DNA from 2 places in the Rhodoferax sp. ZS1R25 genome. Region 1 is predicted to be linked to the other one. Evidence: predicted binding sites of a transcription regulator. Region 1 holds the regulator's gene; the other holds the start of a gene.
The links. The regulator FNR, encoded in region 1, switches genes on or off when oxygen is low (the NO sensors DNR and NnrR bind a similar motif). The targets are predictions, from matches to a motif close to TTGATNNNNATCAA.
Positions count from the first base shown of each region.

Region 2: a site for FNR is predicted at 5,760-5,773, ahead of AC097R_RS06250 (hemerythrin domain-containing protein). Genes of this name have one in related genera too.

Region 1 is NZ_JBWMAZ010000002.1:776,294-783,732, forward strand. Features, by position in the region: gene hemN (oxygen-independent coproporphyrinogen III oxidase) at 1-1,389, opposite strand, end outside; gene fnr (fumarate/nitrate reduction transcriptional regulator Fnr) at 1,580-2,299, shown strand; gene AC097R_RS14465 (hypothetical protein) at 2,303-2,536, opposite strand; gene AC097R_RS14470 (FixH family protein) at 2,560-2,841, opposite strand; gene ccoG (cytochrome c oxidase accessory protein CcoG) at 2,852-4,321, opposite strand; gene ccoP (cytochrome-c oxidase, cbb3-type subunit III) at 4,343-5,254, opposite strand; gene AC097R_RS14485 (cbb3-type cytochrome oxidase subunit 3) at 5,273-5,410, opposite strand; gene ccoO (cytochrome-c oxidase, cbb3-type subunit II) at 5,428-6,054, opposite strand; gene ccoN (cytochrome-c oxidase, cbb3-type subunit I) at 6,067-7,439, opposite strand, start outside.
Region 2 is NZ_JBWMAZ010000001.1:1,310,048-1,317,486, reverse strand. Features, by position in the region: gene AC097R_RS06270 (exo-alpha-sialidase) at 1-177, opposite strand, end outside; gene AC097R_RS06265 (pirin family protein) at 297-1,310, shown strand; gene AC097R_RS06260 (FMN-binding negative transcriptional regulator) at 1,317-1,967, opposite strand; gene AC097R_RS06255 (DUF748 domain-containing protein) at 1,978-5,676, opposite strand; gene AC097R_RS06250 (hemerythrin domain-containing protein) at 5,828-6,412, shown strand; gene AC097R_RS06245 (vanadium-dependent haloperoxidase) at 6,425-7,439, opposite strand, start outside.

The sequences.
Region 1 (7,439 bases):
GGAAAACCGGGCGCGGGTGCGGTCGGTCTGCAGGTACTTGTCAAACACCATGGCCACGGCACGCACAAAAAACCAGCCTTGTGGGGTGACCTGGATACCGGCGTCATCCACCGTCACCAGTCCCTGTTCCACCAGCGCCTCCAGGGCCTTCATTTCCGCCGCAAAGTAGCTTTTGAACTCCACCAGATAGGCCAGGTTGATGGACTCGAACTGCAGCTGGCCCTGGCACATCAGCGCCATGATGACGGCGCGGCGTACCAGGTCATCGCGTGTAACGGCCAGGCCGCGCACCACGGGGAATCGGCCCTGGTCGAGGTAGTCGTAGTACTCGTCCAGCGTCTTGGCGTTTTGGCTGTAGGTGGCGCCAATGCGGCCAATGGCCGACACCCCCAGCGCGATCAGGTCGCAGTCGGGCTGGGTGCTGTAGCCCTGAAAGTTGCGGTGCAGCCGCCCCTGCCGCTTGGCCACGGCCAGGGCGTCGCCGGGTAGCGCAAAGTGGTCCATGCCCACATACACATAGCCCGCCCCCATGAAGGCCGCCAGCGAGCGCGACAGCATGGACACCTTGGACGCTGCACTGGGCAAGGCCACGGTGGCAATGCGCCGCTGCGGCTTGAAGCGCTCGGGCAAGTGTGCATAGGCATACAGCGCAATGCGGTCAGGTCGCAGCTGGTTCACCTGGGCCAGCGTGCGGTCAAACGACTCGGGGCTTTGCTGCGGCAGGCCGTAGATCAGATCGACATTGATGGACTCAAACCCTCGGGCTCGCGCGGCTTCCACCAGCGCAAACACCTGCTCGGCCGGTTGCACGCGGTGCACCGCCTTTTGCACGGCGGGGTCAAAGTCCTGCACACCAAAGCTCAGGCGGTTGAAGCCCAGCTCGGCCAGGGTGTCCAGGCGCTGCACATCGATGGTGCGGGGGTCCACCTCGATGGAATATTCGCCGCCGGGTACCAGGTTGAAATTGCGCCGCAACATGCCCATCAGTTCACGCAGTTCTGCGTCATTCAAAAATGTGGGGCTGCCACCGCCCAAATGCAGCTGGCTAACCGACTGCCCCCGCCCGATCAGCGCGGTATGCAGGTCCACCTCGCGGCTCAGGTAGCGCAGGTAGGGCGCGGCGCGGTCATGGTGTTTGGTGATGATCTTGTTGCAGGCGCAGTAGTAGCACAGCGACTCGCAGAACGGAATATGCACATACAAGGACAACGGCAGCGCCAGCGCGGCGGCGCCGCTGCGGCGTTGCGACAGCGCCTGGGCGTAGTCGTCGGCGGTAAACGCCTCGACAAAACGGTCTGCCGTGGGGTACGAGGTGTAACGCGGCCCGGACACGTCAAAGCGGGTCAACAATCCTTCAGATACAGAGGTGGGTTCGGCGACAGCGTTCATGAATGCTCCAGGCTACCGCACAGACTGTGACGGAAGACTCTCGCAAACTCCTTGACCTACATCAAGGAGCCGGCGCATGACCAGGAACATAATTGATCTGCATCAGGGGAACCACATGTTTGAGCCAACCGCAACCACCACTAAAGCAATCGAGGCGCACGCCACTATTGCCATTGCGCCCGCAATGCCCCTGACACCCCAAGCCATCAAGGTCGCCTGCTCCAACTGCAACCTGCGTGAACTGTGCATGCCCCTGGGCCTCAGCCCCAGCGAGCTGGACAAGATTGACGATGTGGTGGCCAGCCGCCGCAAGGTCAAGCGCGGGGACACCCTGTTTCGCAGCGGCGAACGCTTCACCAGCCTGTATGCCATCCGCACCGGTTTCTTCAAAACCTGCGTCGCTTCGGAAGACGGCCGTGACCAAGTCACGGGCTTCCAAATGGCCGGCGAGGTCATTGGGCTGGATGGCATCGTCAACGACCACCACACCTGCGATGCCGTGGCGCTGGAAGATGCCGAGGTCTGCGTCATGCCGTTTGACCGCATTGAAGAACTCTCCCGCGAAGTGAATGCGCTGCAGCGCCATGTGCACAAGATCATGAGCCGCGAGATCGTGCGCGAGAACGGGGTCATGTTGCTGCTGGGCAGCATGCGCGCCGAGGAGCGTTTGGCCGCGTTTTTGCTGAATCTGGTGCAGCGCCTGCACGCACGGGGCTTTTCGCAGTCAGAACTGGTGTTGCGCATGACGCGCGAAGAAATCGGCAGCTACCTGGGCCTGAAGCTGGAGACCGTGAGCCGCACGTTCTCCAAATTTGTAGACGACGGCATTGTGGAAGTGAAGCAGCGCCATGTGCGCATCGTCAACACCGATGCGCTCAAAGACATCGTGAACCCCAAGGTCTGCGGCTGAGCTTTATTCGTTGACCTCGGCGGCACTCAAGCCCAACAGTGCCGTGAGGCTGCTGGACACGGCGGTCACGGCCCAAAACACAAAGAACGACAGGGTATAGACCCCCTTGCGGGGCAGCTCTAGCGGCAGCCCCAACCACTGCAGGTCCTGCGGGTCCACCAGTGCAAACACCACAAGCTCCAGCACACAGGCCATCAAGAAGGCCGGCCACACGATGGCCATCCATTTGCCGCGCATAAGACTCCTTTGACGCAAACCGCTCAGGGTGCTTTGGGCACGGGCGCGGACTCAACCACACCGGTTGCCGCATGGTTGCGGGCCTGCATGGCAGGCGCCAGGCTCTGCGGTGCATCCGCCAGCGTGCGGTTGATCTCCACGCCGTTTTGGTAGTAGTTTTCATCCACCAGTGGGTCGGACCCTACGGCGGCGAGGTAGAAGGTGAAGAAGCTGGCGATGACCACGGTCAGCGGCCCCGAGACCACCAGCCATACGTGGCCAAATTGCCACCAGGGGCGTGGATCTACGGCTGTGGAATCGGACATAAAAATCTCCTCAACGGGGAACAATGAACACGGATTTTTCGGCAACCTGGGCGCCGCCCTGCTCTGCGGTCACCATGAAATGGATGGGGTGCGAACCCGCCGCAGTGCCCTCGTAGGGCAGCTGCACGCGCACGGCCACCCAGCGCGACTGCGTGGCCTCTATTTCTATGGCAGGCTCGGACGCCACGGCCAGCCCGGGCAAACCCTCCACCGCAATCTGGAAGCGTTGCGGGGTTTCGGTCGCGTTCATCACCTGCAGGCGGAACACGTTTTCAATACGGCCACCCGCGACAATGCGAGCGAGTGCACCGCGGTCGCGCTCCACATCCACCTTGAAGGCGGGCCGCAGGTACAGGCTGACCAGCATGGCCAACACCACCGCGCCCAGAACGCCGGCATAAACCAGCACCCGGGGGCGCAGCACGTGGCGCAGGGTTTGGGCCGGGGTCCACTGCTGGCTCACGGCGTTTTGGGTGGAGTACTTCACCAGCCCACGGGCATAGCCCATCTTGTCCATTACCGTGTCGCACACATCGGCGCAGGCACCGCAGCCTATGCACTCATATTGCAGGCCATCTCGGATATCGATGCCCGTGGGGCACACCTGCACGCACAGGCTGCAGTTCACGCAGGCGCCCAGGTTCAGCGCCGCTGGGTCGGCTTTCCGGGAGCGCGCGCCGCGCGGCTCACCCCACGCCTCGTCGTAGGTGACCACCAGGGTGTCGTTGTCGAACATCGCGCTCTGAAAGCGCGCATAGGGGCACATGTATTTGCAGACTTGCTCCCGCAAAAAGCCTGCATTGCCGTAGGTGGCAAAGCCATAAAACAGCACCCAAAAAATTTCCCAGGGCCCCAGGCCCCAGGCCAGCACTTCACGCGACAGCGTATGGATGGGCGTGAAGTAGCCCACAAAGGTAAACCCCGTCCACAGCGCTACGGCAATCCACAAGCCCTGTTTGGCGGTCTTGCGCACGACCTTGTCAGCCGTCCAGGGGCCTGCATCACGGCGCATGCGGGCTGAGCGGTCGCCTTCGGTCAGTTTCTCCAGCCACAGAAATATTTCGGTATAGACCGTTTGCGGGCAGGCGTAGCCGCACCACAGGCGGCCCGCCACCGCGGTGAACAAAAACAGCCCCAGCGCAGAGATGACCAGCAGACCTGTGAGGTACACAAAGTCTTGCGGGTACAGCACCAGGTTGAAGATGAAGAAGCGCCGCGCGCCCAGGTCAAACAACACCGCCTGGCGCTGGCCCCACTCCAGCCACGGTAGGCCGTAAAACACCAGTTGGGTCAGGAACACACAGGCCCAGCGCCAGCGCGAGAAAAAACCGGTCACGCTGCGCGGGTAGATCTTCTTGTGCGCCTCGTACAGGGCCACCATCTCCGCGTCGGCCCCTTCGGGCGGCGCAATCGGCCCCTTGTCAGGCGACACGGCGATGGGGATCACCTTGTTGTGCGGGGCCTGGGCAGAAGTGGTCAAACGGATTCCTGAAGACAGGCCCTACTTGGCCACCGCACCATTGGACAAGCCCCATACATACGAGGCAAGCACCTGGATTTGCGCGGGCGTGAGCTTGTCCGCCTGGGCCGGCATCTGGTTCATCTTGCCGTTGTTGACCATGGCGATGATGGCGTTCTCGCCGTAGCCATGCAGCCAGATGTCGTCGCTGAGGTTGGGAGCACCCAGGGCCTGGTTGCCCTTGCCGTCCATGCCGTGGCAGGCCGCACACGCCGTGAACTTGGACTTGCCCAGCGCGGCGCGCACCGAGTCGTGCGGGCTGCCGGACAGGCTCAACACATAGTTGGCCACATTCTTCACATCATCGGGTGTGCCCACCGCAGCGGCCATCGGTGGCATTTGGCCCACACGGCCCAGGGTTATGGTTTCCATGATCTTTTCGGGTGTGCCGCCGTGCAGCCAGTCAGCGTCGGTGAGGTTGGGGAATCCCTTGGAGCCGTGCGCATCCGAGCCGTGGCACTGGGAGCAGTTGTTCATGAACAGCCGTTCGCCAATCGCATGGGCTTGGGGGTCTTTGGCAATGTCTTCGGGCTTCATGGCCGCAAACTTGGCGTACAGGGGCGCCACCGCCTCGTTGCCCTTGTCCACCTCGGTCTGGTACTGGCCCGCCTGGGTCCAGCCCAGCTTGCCTGCATAGGTACCCAGGCCCGGGTAGAGCGCCAAGTACACCAAGGCAAACACAATGGTGATGATGAACAGCCACACCCACCAGCGGGGCAGCGGGTTGTTCATCTCGCGCAGGTCACCATCCCACACGTGGCCGGTGGTGTTGTCGTGTGCAGTCATGGCGCGGGCTTTGCCGCTGAACCACAACAGCAATAGGCAGGCCACGATGCCAATCACCGTGATGGCCGCCACATAGACGGACCAGAAGTCGTTGGTAAAGTCACTCATCTTGATTCCTTGTTCGGGTCAGTCCTGCTCGAAAGGCAGGTTGGCAGCTTCGTCAAAGTCCGCGGATCGCTTGCGCGACCAGGCCCACCAGACGATGCCAATGAACACGACAAAACTGACCACCGTGGTCACCGAGCGCAGGGTATTGATATCCATGGTGTGCTCCCGGTGGCTTATTTGAGGGCCAGGCCCAGAACCTGCAGGAAGGCAATGGTCGCTTCCAACTCGGTCTTGCCCTTGACGTCTGCGCTGGCCTTGGCAATCTCTTCGTCCGTATAGGGCACACCCACCTTGCGCAGGGCTGCCATGTGGCTGGGCAGGCTGTCTGCATCGACCAGCGTTTTCTCCAGCCACGGGTAGGCGGGCATGTTGGACTCGGGTACCAGGTCCCGCGGATTGGTCAGGTGGATGCGGTGCCATTCGTCGCTGTACTTGCCGCCCACGCGGGCCAGGTCTGGCCCGGTGCGCTTGCTGCCCCACTGGAAGGGGTGGTCATACACCGACTCGCCCGCCACCGAGTAGTGCCCGTAGCGCAGGGTCTCGGCGCGGAAGGGGCGAATCATCTGCGAGTGGCAGTTGTAGCAGCCTTCACGCGTGTAGATGTCGCGCCCGGCCAGCTGCAGCGCGGTGTAGGGCTTAATGCCCTTGATGGGCTCGGTGGTGGATTTCTGGAAAAACAAGGGCACGATTTCCACCATGCCGCCCACCAGCAGCACCAGCAGGATCAGCACAATCATCAGAAAGTTGTTGGTCTCCACCTTCTCATGCGAGAGACCGGATTGGGGTGTGGGAGTTGTCATGGGATTAGCCTCTCAAGCGTGTGCGACGGCTGCAGGAATGTTGACGGCCACAGCGCGCCCTGCCGTCGCGGTCTTCAGCGTGTTCCACAGCATGATCAGCATGCCGCCCAGGTACAGCAGCCCGCCCAGCAGGCGCAGCACATAGAAGGGATAGGTGGCTTTCACCGATTCCACAAAGGTGTAGGTCAGCGTGCCATCGGGGTTGATCGCGCGCCACATCAGGCCCTGCATCACACCGGCAATCCACATCGCGGCGATGTAAATCACGATGCCGATGGTGGCAGTCCAGAAGTGCAATTCAATCGCCTTGACGCTGTACATCTGCTTCTGGCCGAACAGGCGCGGAATCAGGTAGTACATGGAACCCATGGTCACCAGGCCCACCCAACCCAGGGCGCCCGAGTGCACGTGGCCGATGGTCCAGTCGGTGTAGTGACTCAGCGCGTTTACGGTCTTGATGGACATCATCGGGCCCTCGAACGTGGACATGCCGTAGAAGGACAGGGACACGATCAGGAAACGCAGGATGGGGTCGTCCCGCAGCTTGTGCCAGGCACCGCTGAGCGTCATGATGCCGTTGATCATGCCGCCCCAACTGGGCGCCAGCAGGATCAGCGAGAACACCATGCCCACCGACTGGGTCCAGTCCGGCAGCGCTGTGTAGTGCAGGTGGTGGGGGCCCGCCCACATGTAGGTGAAGATCAGTGCCCAGAAGTGGACGATGGACAGGCGGTAGCTGTACACCGGGCGCTCGGCCTGCTTGGGGATGAAGTAATACATCATGCCCAGGAAGCCTGCGGTCAGGAAGAAGCCCACCGCGTTGTGGCCGTACCACCACTGCACCATGGCGTCCTGCACACCGGCATAGGCCGAGTAGCTCTTCATCCAGCCCGCGGGAATAGCCGCACTGTTCACCAGATGCAGGATGGCCACCGCCAGAATGAAGGCACCAAAGAACCAGTTGGCCACGTAGATGTGCTTGACCTTGCGCGTGCCGATGGTGCCAAAGAACACCACCGCAAACGACACCCAGACCAGGGTGATCAAGATGTCAATCGGCCATTCCAACTCTGCATATTCTTTGCCTTGGGTGTAGCCTAGCGGTAGGGAGATGGCAGCCGCCACAATGACCAGCTGCCACCCCCAAAACGTGAAGGCCGCCAGCTTGTCGCCAAACAGCCGGACCTGGCAAGTGCGCTGCGCCACGTAGTAGGCCGAGGCAAATAGGCCGCAACCACCGAAGGCAAAAATGACCGCGTTGGTGTGCAGGGGGCGCAGGCGCCCATACGACAGCCAGGGAATGCCGAAGTTGAGTTCGGGCCAGGCCAGTTGGGCGGCGATGATCACCCCCACCAGCATGCCGACCACGCCCCAGACCACCGTCA
Region 2 (7,439 bases), on a different contig from region 1:
GGCGCCTTGCGCCACGCGGTGCAAGTTGGCCGCAACGGGTGCGGTACCCGTTGCCACGGGCAGCACGGCCTGCGCCACACCCGGCACGGCCGGGCGCTGCACCAGCTCGGCCACCAGCACCGCCGCAGCGATGGCCAGCGCACCCAGGCCGCGGAAGAAACGCGATGAAAGCAACATGGGCCGATCTTAGTAGCAGGGCTGAGGGCTTTGGCCACGTCGCCGGCAAAAAGTGGTGCGGCCAGAGACAATGGCGTCAGTCTCTTGTCTTGACCATCCTTCACCCTGGGGTTCTCTACATGTCCACCATCCTTTCCGTCGCACCGCTGGGTTTTCCCTGGCAAACGATCGACCCGTTTTTGTTCTGCGTGCACCACAACGACGCCTACCCGGCCGGCGACGCCAACATGGCGCCCCAAGCCTCATTGGCCGGCCGCAATATCGGCCAGGACTTCGCGGGCAAAGACGGCTGGAGCATGTACCACGGCGACACCGTGCCAGGCTTCCCTTCGCACCCGCACCGCGGCTTCGAGACCGTCACCATCGTGCGCAGGGGGCTCATCGACCACTCCGACTCGCTGGGCGCCACCGCGCGCTTTGGCGGTGGTGATGTGCAGTGGCTCACCGCGGGCAAAGGCATCGTGCACTGCGAGATGTTTCCGTTGGTGAACGCCGACCAGCCCAACCCTACTGAGCTGTTCCAGATCTGGCTGAACCTGCCCGCCAAGAGCAAGATGGTGGAGCCGCACTTCACCATGTTCTGGCACGAAAGCATTCCGCGCACCACGGCCACCGATGCCAACGGCCGCATGACCGAAGTGGTGTGCATTGCCGGCGCGCTGGGCGACCAACGCGGCCTTCCGCCTCCACCCGACTCCTGGGCCAGCGAGGCCGACAGCGACCTGGCCATCTACACCATCAAGCTGAGCCCCGGCGCCAGCTGGACCCTGCCCGGCGCAAGCAACGCGGCCACCCGACGCCAGCTGTATTTCTTCCAGGGCAACACGCTCACCGTGGCGGGCGAGTCGGTGCCCGTCAAGTCTGTGTTGGAAGTGCGCGCGACGGATGATTGCACCTTTGTGAACGGCGATGGGGAGAGCGAGTTGCTGGTGCTGCAAGGCCGCCCGATTGGTGAACCCGTGGCGCAGTACGGCCCGTTTGTGATGAACACCCAGCAGGAAATTCACCAGGCCTTTGCCGACTACCGCCGCACCGAGTTTGGCGGCTGGCCCTGGGGTGCGAATGACCCCGTGCACCCGCGCAACAAGGGCCGCTTTGCCAAACACGCGGATGGCAAGGTGGAAGAACGCTAAAAGGCGCTAGCCCTTCTTCGCGTCCACGCCAAACGCACCCACCAGCCCTGCCATCGCAGCGCCGGCTTCGTTGCCCAGGCCGTGCAGCCCCTGCTGCACGGTGGCCTGGTTGGCCTCGGTCTGGTTCTGGCTGACTTTCCATTTGCCCACCAGTGCATCGATGGGGATCTCAATGCCCACCACCGCGCCCAGCAGTTTGTCGGTGTAGTCAGGCGGTGCATCGTCCACGCGCCAGGGGTGGGCCATGCTGGCTTCCTGCTGGCCGGTCAGCTCCACCATTTGCGCGCGTATCCAGGCCGCGTCGTCGTGCACCTGCAGGCTGCCCTTCGCATGCACCACCGCATAGTTCCACGTAGGCACCACCTTGCCGTGCTCGGCCTTGCTGGCGTACCAGCCGGGGCTGATGTAGTGCTGCGGGCCCTGGAAGATGGCCAGCACGGGGGTGGCCAGGTCGGTGTCTTGCCACAGGCGGTTGGCGCGTGCCACATGGCCCACCAGGGTGGGTCGCTCCACGCCCTTTGTCCGCAGGTACAGCGGAATGTGGTTAGCCTCCAGCCCCCGTGCGGTCAGGGTCACCAGCGTGGCCAGCGGGTGGCTGCGCAGCAGCGCGTGCAGCACCTCGGGGCGGGTCTCTTCAAATTGGCTGTTGTTGTACATGGGCCCTCGCCTATTGCATGGTCAGGTTCAGCTCGGCCTGTGGCTTGGCATCGGCCACCGAGCCACTGGTCTTGATGGCCCCCAGAAACAGGCGCTCGGCAGGCACCTTCTGCGTGGCCAGGTAGTCCTTCACGGCCACGCCGCGCTGCAGCGCCAGCTCGCGGATGGTGTCGCCAGTGACCGTGATGTTGGCCAGCAGCAGGGCCTCCATGTCGGGCACCTCGATGTCCTTGGTCAGGCCCATCAGGTTGCGCGGCTTGGTGATGTCGGCACGGCGGTACACGGCCCGCAGCAGCACGGGCATTTCTTCTGGCGTGTAGCTGGCCACCGTGGCGGCGTCTTCGCCCTGGCCGCTGGCGCGGCGCCGTTTTTCGGCCAGCAGCAGGCCTTTGAGTTTCTCGCGCTTGACGGCTTCGCGTTCGGCCTCCAGCTGGGCCTGACCCACCACGGTGAGCGTGAGCGCGGGGCGCTCCACCAGGGCCTTGGCCACCTTGTCCAGGCCCGAGCGCGCGGCATCGTTGAGTGCACCACTGCCCGGGGCAAACGCCACGGTGCTGAGCTCGGCACTGCCGCCACCGCCGAACGCATTGGCCAACAGACTGAAGGGAGAAGTGATGGCCTTGACCACCAGGTTGGTGATGACCTTCCAGATCACTGGGCCGATGCGGAACTGCGGGTCGTTCAGCGAGCCGCTGATGGGCAGGTCCAGGTCGATCACCCCATTGCGGTCAGCCAGCAGGGCTACGGCCAGTTTCACGGGCAGGCTGTTGGGCGCGCCCTCCACCTTGTCGCCAAAGCTCAGCTGGTTCAGCACCAGCTTGTTGCTGGCGGTGAGCTGGCCATCGGGCTGCACGGCGTAGCGCACGTCCACACTCAGCTTGCCGCGCTCGATGCCATAGCCCGCGTACTTCACCGCGTAGGGCGAGAGCGGTGGCAGCTCCAGGTCGCGCACCTTGCCTGCAATGTCCAGCGCCAGCGGCTTGGCCAGGGGGTTGAGCTTGCCGGTGATCTCCAGCGACGCTGTGCCCTCGGCGCGGCCGCGCAGCTCCAGGTCGGCCAGCTGCACCACGCCATTGCTGGGCTGGCTGGAGAACTGGCTGAGCTTGCCGGTCAGGTCGCTCAGGTCGGCCGTGTAGTTGGGCTGGATAAAGCGGTCCGAGAACAACACCTTGCCGTTGACCAGGCTGATGGGGCCCACGGTGATGATGGCGTCGGGTGCTGCAGGGGTAGCCGCCGTTGCGGCCGAGGCGGCGGGCGCGGGTGCGGTAGGGCCGGTGGTGGCGGCTGCATCGGCCTGCGCCGGCGTCTTCATCAGATCCTGCAGGTTCAAGCGACCTGTGGGGCTGACGATGAGCCGCGCATAAAAGTCAGACAAGGCCGCCTCACGCACGCTGACGCGCGTGGCCGTTCCGGGCACCATGGCCAGATCAATACCGGGCACGTTGAGCGCCTTCCAGCTCAGCAGCTCTTCGGCAATGCCCCCGCTGGGGCTCTGCACGGTGTTGGCGCGAAAGTCTTCCAGCTGCGCATCCCCCTTGAGCGCCACCTCAGGCCCTTTGGGCGTGCTGGCAAAGCGCAGTTGGCCCTTGAAGCTGGCATCAGCGCGCAGCACGTCCAGGTTGATCTGGTCAGCAAAGTACGGGATCAGCGCGTGCAGTGGCAGCTCCAGCAGCTCCACGCTGCCCTGGGCCTGCACCGGGTCCCAGGCGGCGGTGCCCTGGTAGCGCAGGCTGCCAGCCTCGGCCTGGCCAGACTTCACGCGCGCAGTCAGCGTCACCGGCACGGGCTTTTTGCCATCCAGCTGCGCGTCCTTCACCAGCAGATTCAGGGCCGACAGCTCCAGCCGCACAGGGCGGGCGTGGGTGCGGTCTGACACCACGGCGCTAGCGTCCTGCACATTCAGTTCGCCCAGTGCCACCTTCCAGGGGGCCGTTGCTGCGGCGGCTGGTTTGTCGGTTGTGGGCTTCAGCCAGCTCTGGAACATCCACTGCCCATCGGCATCGCGCCGCACACCCGTGCTGGCACGTTGCAGCAGCACCTTGCCCACGCGGGCGGTGCGCGCCGTGGGGTCGGCCTGCACATCGGTGATCTCCAGCAGCTTGAACTGCGGCAGATCCGACGACGAGGGACCGTTGGTCGCGCGGGCCGTGCCATCGCCTGCCGCGGGCTTGCTGACCACCAGACCGGCGTCGCGTACGGCCAAGCGCTGCACGGTGGCCTTGACCTGGTCGCCTTGCCAGTTGGCGCCCACTTGGGCATCCAGCAGGCCACGCACCGCGGGTTCGAGAAACTGCGCCGTGTAAGGCGCGGCCAGTGCCAGCGACAGGTCATTCACCGTGGCCTGGGCGCTGCCTTGCTGCAGCGTGCCATCCAGCTTGAAACCCAGGCGGGCTGGTGTGCCCTTGCCGGGCACCGTGGCCGAGCCCTCGGCGGTGACCGGCTTGTCCATGGGCCACTGCAGGCCCTGGGCGGTAAACGCCACGTCCGCCAGTGTCAGCTTGGCTGCTGGCTGGGTCTGCTGGTCCAGCCAGTCCACTGCGCCACCCGTCAGGGCCAGGCGCTCCAACTGCAGGGTCCAAGGCGCCGGGGCAACTGCCGCAGGCGATTGCGCATCTTTTTGGCCTGTAGCCCCCGTGGAATCTGCGCGAGTGGCTCCTTTTTTAGGAGCATTCTCCGGTGACTTGCCACTGGCCAGGTCCAGATTCAGGTGGCCGTTGCGGGCGCGGGACACTTGCAAATGCGGGTTGGTAAGGGTAATGGCCGAGAGCTTGACGACTTGTTCCAGCGGCCGGACATCGGCCAGATCGGCGCGCACCGTGTCTACCGCCAACAGCGGCGCACCGGCCGCATCATTCACGGCCAACTGGCTGACCGTCACCACGCCCGACAGGCTGACCGTGGTTTGCGGGGTTTGTACAAAGCCAAGCTTGAGTTCGGCGTCCACCACCGCGTTTTGCGGCTTCACCGGCAGGCTGGCAGGCAGGTAGGCCAGGTAAGGCTTCAGGTCGAACTGGCTGATCTTCAGTTGCGCCTCGCCCTTGCGGGTCTGCGCAAATGGTGTGCCCTGGGCCGCCGTGTCAAACGCGCTGCCATTGAGCACAAAGACCAGGCGCGGCGAGACCAACACATCGCGCTGCGAATCGAAGTTACTCAGAAACGGCACGCTGAGTTGCAGGTCGCGCAGCGTGTGCTGGCGTGCAGGGCCCTTCTGGCTCTGGTCCGCGTAGTCCACACTGCCCCCGCTCAGCGTGACGTTGTAAACCGCAAAGCGCGGCAAGGGGCCAGGCGGCGTGTCCGACGGCGCGCTCAGGCGCTGCACGATGTCGTCGATGTCGTAGCGGCCATTGCCCAGATGGGTCAATTGCAACTTGGGGCCCTCCACCGCCACCGCGTCCACCACAGGCGCCAGGCGCAGCAGCGACTGCAGCTCGCCATCCACATAGATGCGTGCCACGCTGAACTGCGGGCCGCTGCCGTCCGCCTTGGCCACGGCCAGGTCGCGCAGCGTGAGCTCCAGCGACCAGGGCGCAAAGTCCACCCCGCCTACCGTGACAGTGCGGCCCAGCAGCGCCGACAGGCGGGTTTGCGCCTGGCTTTTGAGCAAGGGCGGCACGGCCAACCAGGCCAGGGCCCAGAGCAGCACCAGCCCCGCGGCCGTCCAGGCCAGTCGGCGCAACCAGGTCAGGGTACGGGGGGAGAAAGAGGTCATGGCACAACGATTCCTAAAGGCTTGGACATGGCACCACCGTGCCCAGCCATGATGGTAACGGGCGACGGCGACCACGACCGCCATTGACCTGCATCAAGTGCGCAGGCCGCCTGCCGTGGGAAGCTGGTGCGCCCCACCCCGGAGACCCGCCATGCACCAAAACAGCCTGCAAACCATCAAAGACGAACACGCAGCCCTGCGTGCCATGCTGCAGTCGCTGCTGCTGATGCTCGACCGCGGGCCGGGGGACGCGCCCGAGTGCTTCTTCGATGTGCTGCGCGCCATGCTGTTCTATATCGACGAGTTTCCCGAAAAGCTGCACCACCCCAAGGAGTCCAACCTGCTGTTCCCCCGCGTCGCGCGGCTGGCTCCGCAGACCATGGACGTGGTCGTGCAGCTGGAGCAGGACCACGCCCAGAGCGAAACGGCGGTGCGCGAGCTGCAGCACCTGCTGCTGGCCTGGGAGCTGGTGGGTGACAGCCGCCACGTGGCCTTTGACAACGCCGTGCGCCGCTACGTGGCCAGCTACCTGGCCCATATGGCGCTGGAAGAAACCGCCATATTGCCGGTGGCGCAGGCCATGCTGACCAAGGCCGACTGGGCCGCACTGGACGCGGCCTTTGCCACCAACTGCGACCCGCTCACCGGCAAGCAGCCGCGCGACCCGGTCTACGACCGCCTGTTCACCCGCATCGTCATGCGGGCACCCGCGCCCATTGGCGTGGGCGGTGGCTAAGCGATATCCAGACTAGCGCGTCAGCTTGAGCCCCAGTACCTGCTGGGCCACACAGCGCCCCTGCACCTTGCCGCTCTCGATGCCGCTGCGAAAGTGGATGCCTGCGTACATGCGTGAGATGGCCGCTTCATCGGCCGCCACGCGGAAGCTGGCGAAAGTGCGCGGGCCCCAGCCCCGGTCGTTGTGGGTGTTGTCGGTGAAGGGCTTGTTGGCGCCAAACGCTGCCTCCAAAATGTCCGCCGCCGCGCTGGACTGCACCGAGTGGCCCGACGGGAATTCCGGGAAGGCTGGCGTGTGCATCAGCGTGGGCACCCAGTTGCTGTCAATCACCAGTTGCACATAGGTGACCGGGCGCAGCAGGCTCACGGTGTATTTGGTTTTCCACCCCGCGATAAAGGCATCGGCCATGGCCATGTTCAGGCGCACCATGGTTTGCGCGGCCTGGGCCAGGCTGGCCTTTTGCTGCTTGAGCAGGTCGTTGGCAATGTAGACCCAGTGGCCCGCGGGTGTGGGGGTCTTGAGAGGATCATCCGCCCAGTACAACGCCACCTGACGCTGTTCTTGCGTGGCCTTGTTGCTCACCTGGTAGACCTCGTTGGCCTCTTTGTAGAAGGCCGATCCGGGGCTCTCGGAATACGGTGGCGGCAAGGGTGCTGCGCAGGCACGGCTGGTCTTGAGCACAAAGGGACGCACGTCACCCCACCAGGGCAGCAGCGCGGGCGCAAATGCCGGCGGTGTGGCCGACCACTGGCCCTCGCCACTGGGCGGCACGTAGTTTTGCTGGCTGCGGCGCAGCGGGCCCCAGGCCTCGTGGCCCCCGTCGGTGCGGGCCCAGGTCATGATGGCCATGGCCATGAGCTTGCCAAAGGTTTCCGAGCGGTTGGTGATGTCGGGCGTCACCGTGTTGGGGTCAAAGTCCTGGCTGTACTTGAGAGGCAGGCTGCGCTCCAGCAGGTCAATGCGCGCCTTGTTCTCGACACTGGCCGTGGGGAACATCATGCGCGTCATCGTGGCCATCGAGGCATTG